2 linked regions of the Prochlorococcus marinus XMU1412 genome follow. The protein of the gene in region 2 binds, or shares a complex with, the protein of the main gene of each other region. Links are inferred from orthologs where the notes say so. Each region holds a gene or a part of one and is shown on either strand. Other genes may lie near its edges. The genes, in order: pheT and pheS.

Region 1 (3,377 bases), on a different replicon or contig from region 2:
TTAGGCATGATTTGATTTGATTACTTAATTTCTTTGTGAATTGTCATTCTGTTTAAATGAGGATTAAACTTTTTTAGTTCTAATCTTTCGGTTGTATTTCTACGATTTTTTTCAGTAGTATATCTTGAGACACCATTTGATCTCTTAGGATCTGTGCTTGTTCTAGCTTCAGTACATTCCAGGGTCACTACAACTCTTGTCCCTTTTTTGGCCATTTTAATTAATACTTTATTGTATAATTTTCTATTGTACATCTTCAACAAACTTTTTTGAAGATATACTTATTTCTTTTATCATCATTGATTAAAAAATATATATGAAAGTTTCTCAAAATTGGTTGAAAAATTTAGTAGAAATTACTTCTACTCCTGAAGATCTCTCTGAGAAATTATCTATTGGTGGATTTGAGGTTGAATCATTAGAAGATTGTTCAAAAAATGTAAATGGTGTTGTTTTAGGTAAGGTATTATCTGTTTTAAAACACGAAGGATCTGACAAACTTTCAATTTGCCAAGTCGATATTGGTAATTCAAAGAATTTACAAATTATCTGTGGTGCGCGCAATATTAAACCAAATATTTATGTTTATGTTGCTACTGTTGGCGCGAAATTAAATGCAGTTGATTTAACTATTAAAAGAAGTGAAATTAGAGGTGTAATTAGTGAAGGAATGATATGTTCACTGCAGGAACTGGGTTTAGAAGACTCTAGCGAAGGGATAGAGATAATTGATGATGATTTGGCTCTAAATCATGAATTGGGTACTCCAGCGTCTGACTTGCTTCAATTAAATGATTTTATATATGATTTAGCTATTACAGCTAATAGACCTGATGGAATGTCTGTTATTGGTATAGCCCGTGAAATTTCTGCCCTTTTAGAATCCACCTTAAATTTTCCAGAATTAAACCATAAATACAGCATTGATTTACTTAAGGGAATTAAACTTTGTCCACAGGCTATAGAATCTAATTGCATTTATACAATAAGCTGCATTGATGGAGTAAATGGAGAGAAATTATCGCCAAATTGGCTTAAAGACCGTATAGAAAAATCAGGTATAAAATCTATTAATCTTCTAGTTGATTTGACAAATTATATTCTTTTAGAACAAGGTCAACCTTTGCATGCGTTTGATAAAGATAAACTGTCAAACTTAATTGGTAAGGAAGTTTGTCCAGAAGATTTCTCTGTAAGAAAAGGCAAGAATAATGAAAGCCTTATTTGCTTAGATGGTAAAGAATATGACTTAAATGACCATATCACAGTTATTACTTGTTGCGATAAACCGGTAGCTATTGCAGGGGTTATTGGCGGTTTAGAGACTTCTGTAGGTAATACTACCTCATCTATTTACCTTGAAGGCGCTGTTTTTAATCCAGTTTCTATAAGAAAATCTTCCAAGGCGGTTGGCATAAGAACAGAATCTAGCAGCAGGTATGAAAAAGGGATTTCATCAAAAAATACAATAATTGCAGTAACAAGGGCAATTAATCTTTTAGAAAAATATTTTTCTATTAATTCACCAATCATCAATACTTCAAATTTAATAAGTAATGAGGATATATTTATTAAACTACGGAGAAATCGAATACATAAAATTCTTGGTCCATTAGTAATTAACGATCAATATGAAAAAAGAAATTTATCTGATAATGAAATAGTTGATAAATTAACACTCATAGGTTGTACTTTAAAGAATAAAGAATATGGCTGGGATGTAGCAGTAATTCCTAATAGATCACATGATTTAATAAGAGAAATAGATTTAATTGAAGAAATAGCTAGATTAATAGGGTATGACAGATTCGACTTAAAACTTCCTAATCCAATTAAACCTGGAAAATTGTCATCAGAACAGTTGGCATTGAGAAAAGTAAAAAATGGTTTTATAGAAAATGGTTTTAACGAGGTACTAAGCTACTCTCTTGTTCCTGAAGATGATGAAAAACTTATAAAGATTTCTAATCCTTTGTTATTAGAAACAAGCTGTCTTAGAGATAATATCTGGAAAGAACATTTGGAGATAGTGAACCGTAATATAAAAGCTGGACAATCAAGTTGTTATATATTTGAAATTGGAAATGTTTTTCAAAATAAAACTGAGTTCATTCAAGAAGAAGTTTTGAATGGTGCGATTTATGGAAATAAAAAATTTGGGAAATGGGTAAATTCGGGTAAGGATAACGATCTTAATTATTTCCAGGCCAGAGGAAAGTTAAAAGAGGCTTTATCTTGCTTGAACATAAAGATTGATGATAAACCTACTGATTCAATTGATTTTCTTCATCCAGGAAGAACAGCGAAATTAGTTATTGAAGGGAAAGATGCAGGTTATTTTGGTGAAATACATCCCAAACTAATATTAGAAAAGAAGTCATTAAAAAAAGTTTATTTATTTAATATAAATGTTTCTAACCTCTTAGGAGCTAGTACAAGAAAAAATAAATGGATTCCAATATATAAGCAATACGCAACTGTTCCGAAAATGGAAAGGGATATTAATTTTGTTTTCAGTAAGAAATTTTTAATTAGCGAAATAACATCACAAATAAGAAAAACAGGAAAAAATCTCTTAGAGGATGTAAATTTACTGGATGTTTTTGAAGATTCTAAATTTGGAGATGATCATATAAGTTATACATTTAGATTATCTTATAGAGATAAAGATAAAACATTACTTGATTCAGACATTACATCAATACATTCAAATATCATTTCTAATGTTGAAAAATGCTTTAACACAAAACTGAGAAATTAATCGTATTATTATTCTCATATGAGACCATAAACTAGTCTATATATGATTCTTATATTAGATAGATAATAATCCTATAAAAGTAATTAATGTTGTATGATAAAGTTCATGATTAATCTGATATCTCTACTTCTATCTTCAGTGCTGTGGGTACAGGTCCCTCAGTGGTCAGATGATTGGTCAAAATGTGCTGTTGATATACCAGATGCATCATGTCATTGGTATGTAACTGCACCAGATAATACTTTTGGCGAAGGCTTTGATTGGGCGAGCGCCCCTTGGTTTGATGCTAATGGATTAAGTGATGTACCTAGTATTGATAAACAAACTGCCACTGAAAAGCTTCAATCTAAGTAGTACTGTCTTTAAGGCAGTACGGAGGCTCATAAAAAGCCCTTATAGCAATGCTTTCTAGCCCTTATTAATTTCTTGGACATTTAAAGGACATAATTTATTGATTTATTATTCAATTTTTAATTTTTCCCAGGCATTAAGCAGTTTGGGCATGATTCATTCAAATCGATTAATTTATTTATCTTACTTATCTATTTTGAGACTATACAATAGACTTATAATAAGTCTTATTTAAGAATTGCTATACAAAGAAATTTTTATTTTT
Region 2 (3,283 bases):
AATTGGAGGCTGTGATAAAAAGACTAAACTTCATATTATTAATTCCTTAGATCAGTGGATGAGTATTGGAGATATTATCGTTATCCCAATAATTGACTTTCAAACTATTAAAGAATTGAAAGAGGAATTAGAAGATAAAAATTTCAAAACAAATTTAAATTTAATTCAGACCTATAAAAGCTTAAGTATTGCCGAGGGAATGAGATTAGAACCAAATAATCCTGTTTTTTTATTAAAAGGGAAAAAATAAATTCAAATAATTGTTATTTGTTAGGTTTAGCTACATGGGGCAAACCCCAACCTAATTTATTTCTTAAAACTTGGAAAAATTCATGATCTTCAAGTCGAATAAACTTTACTGAATGTTTACTTTTTCTTATTAAAACTCTATCTTCAGGCCAAACATAACAACCAGCATTTCCATCAACAACCATTACCAACCTTTCAGGAGTTGCAGGGAAAACAGTTACTGGTTCTGAATCATTAAAAACTAGCGCCCTTGAGGCCAACGAATGTGGCGCAATTGGAGTTAATTGTACTACTGGACAATCAGGTGTAATAACTGGTCCTCCAGCACTAAGAGAATATGCGGTAGAACCAGTTGGAGTAGATAAAATTACTCCATCAGCTGAAATATCCACAGGTGCATGTCGCCCTATAGAAATCTCAAAGTGACACATACTTGTTAGAGGTTCTCTATGAAGAGCCATCTCATTAAGGCAAAGAGACTCCCATCTCCTCTGATCATTCCTCATTACACTAATAATAAAGCAAGTTCTTTCTTCAATATCCCAATTTCCAGCAATTATTTTATCTATAGCCTCATCTAGGTTAGATAAGTAAGCTTCCGCAAGAAATCCTAAATGACCAGTATTTATTGTAAGAATTGGAATTTTAGCAGGTGCCGTTTGCCTTGCAGCAGAAAGTACAGTCCCATCTCCGCCAAGAACAATTGCAAATTCCATTGATGAATCAAACCCCTCAGGGACACAATTCGTATATCCCAAAGGACGAACATGTTGATCAGGATTTGCGAAACCGACCATCCCTCCAGAGCTACTAACTCTTACAACTTCAAAATTAGATTTTTCCAATTTTTTTTGAACAGAAGTTGCAGTTTGAACAGCTAGTTCCTTTCCATCATTAACGATTAGTCCTGCTTTACGTACCAATCAAAAAATTAAAACTAGGACTATCTTAAACTAATTTGTTGGACAATCCTAATTTAAAATTAAATACTATTAGAACTGTTCTAAGAATCTAATATCATTTGTATAAAATTTTCTGATGTCGTCGATCTGATGTCTCACCATACAAAATCTCTCAACTCCTAATCCTGCTGCAAAACCAGTCCATTTCTCAGAATCCATCCCTAATTTTTCTAACACCTTTGGATCAACCATTCCGCAACCCATTACTTCTAACCATTTACCTTTCCACTGGACGTCTACTTCTGCTGAAGGTTCAGTAAATGGGAAATAACTAGCTCTAAATCTTACAGGAATATCTCCAAAAAAGGCCTTTAAAAATGTAAGAACTGTTCCTCTTAAATGACTAAAATCAATATGTTCATCAATACATAAAACCTCAACCTGATTAAATACAGGGGAATGAGTAGCATCAACAGCATCTCTTCTATAAACTCTTCCGGGGGCAATAATTCTTACTGGAGGAGGGTTTTTCTCTAAGTATCTTATCTGAACAGGGGAAGTATGGGTTCTTAAAAGTCGATTTTCATCCAAGTAGAAAGTATCCTGCATATCTCTTGCAGGATGATTTTTGGGTATGTTGAGAGACTCAAAATTATAAAAATCAGTTTCTATTTCAGGTCCACTTTCAACTGAGTATCCTAAACCACAAAAAATATCTATTATTTCGTCTTGAGTTGAAATCAAGGGATGTTTATTCCCAGGGGGGGTTCCAATTGAAGGGATAGTTACATCAATTTTTTCTTTTTTAATCTTTTTATCTAAGGCTTCGCTGTTTAGTTTATTTTTTCTTTCAGTTATTAGTTCCTGCAAATTTATCTTTATTAAATTTGCCTTCTGGCCAATAATTGGTCTATCAGTAGCAGATAATTGACCCATTGTTTTCAAAATAATTGATAAATCACCTTTTTTTCCTAGCAAAGAAACTCTCAATTGATCCAGTTCTTCATGAGTATTAGAATTATCTATATTATTTTTTGCTGTTAGAGAAAGATTATTTAGTTTTTCCTCAATTTGACTTAATGATTCAATTTGACTCACTGATATAGTAAAAATAAGTATTACTTGTATCTTACTTAAATATCGTCCATAAATAAAATGTCTTGATTAATGAAACCGTTAAATATATTAATTAGCAATGATGATGGTGTTTTCGCAGCGGGGATAAGAGCTTTAGCAAAATCAGCCCAAAAAAGAGGACATAAGGTAAAAGTAGTATGTCCTGACCAAGAAAGATCAGCTACTGGTCATGGTCTTACTTTACAATCCCCATTAAGAGTGGAAAAAGCTGACGAATTATTTGGAGAGGGTATCGAAGCTTGGGGATGTTCCGGCACACCTGCTGATTGTGTCAAATTAGCACTATCTGAACTCTTGGATCATAAACCTGATCTGGTACTATCCGGCATAAATCACGGACCCAATTTAGGGACAGATATTTTTTGTTCGGGCACAGTTGCTGCGGCTATGGAAGGCACTTTAGAAAATGTTCCTTCCATGGCAATAAGTGTTGCTAGTTTTAAATGGAAAAATTTTGAATTTGCTGGAGAAATTGCAATGAATATTGCCGAACAAGCAATTAACGACAGTTGGCCAGCGTCACTTTTATTAAATTTGAACATACCCCCCTGCGAAAAAAACAAGATAAAAGAATTATCCTGGACAAGATTATCGGTAAGAAAATATAAAAATCAATTTTCCAAAAGGGAAGACCCGAGGGGTGATGATTATTATTGGTTAGCAGGTGAAGTCGTTTTAGATCTTAAATCGAAAGGTTACGGTCCTAAGAATTGGCCCAGTGACGTATCTCAAATACAAGAAAATAAAATATCTATCACACCTGTAGAACCAGATTTATTTTGGAGAGGTAATTTAGATGACCTACCTAAAATTAATAATTCATTTGTAAATCCTTCTTAAAAGCCATAAAGAAAAGCAAAGTCCAAAAAAATGGGCAGCGATAACTTGCGTGTTACTGAGAACTGATAATATTTCAAGACCAGTAATTGGGATATCAGATGTCGCTGTTATCAATTGTCCAGTTGTTTGAGAGGATGCTTGTATAAATAAGGCTC

The links.
Region 1: the proteins of pheS (region 2) and pheT are in contact, whole or in part, in a crystal structure (PDB 6P24), measured with the Escherichia coli proteins. The link is inferred for Prochlorococcus marinus XMU1412 from one-to-one orthologs.

The regions. Positions count from the first base shown.
Region 1 is NZ_JAAORJ010000002.1:384,133-387,509, reverse strand. Bases 1-3,038 are described here. They hold pheT (phenylalanine--tRNA ligase subunit beta), read left to right. Parts: upstream 1-316; coding sequence 317-2,761; downstream 2,762-3,038. Other genes in these bases: HA152_RS04955 (hypothetical protein), read left to right, coding at 2,867-3,038; rpmG (50S ribosomal protein L33), read right to left, coding at 21-215; rpsR (30S ribosomal protein S18), read right to left, coding at 1-8. Outside these bases: more of HA152_RS04955, read left to right, coding at 3,039-3,115.
Region 2 is NZ_JAAORJ010000004.1:221,073-224,355, forward strand. What follows is about bases 246-3,189. They hold pheS (phenylalanine--tRNA ligase subunit alpha), read right to left. Parts: upstream 2,250-3,189; coding sequence 1,242-2,249; downstream 246-1,241. Other genes in these bases: cbiT (precorrin-6Y C5,15-methyltransferase (decarboxylating) subunit CbiT), read left to right, coding at 246-250; HA152_RS07625 (NAD(+) kinase), read right to left, coding at 264-1,172; surE (5'/3'-nucleotidase SurE), read left to right, coding at 2,319-3,128; HA152_RS07640 (DUF3611 family protein), read right to left, coding at 3,108-3,189. In the rest of the region: more of cbiT, read left to right, coding at 1-245; more of HA152_RS07640, read right to left, coding at 3,190-3,283.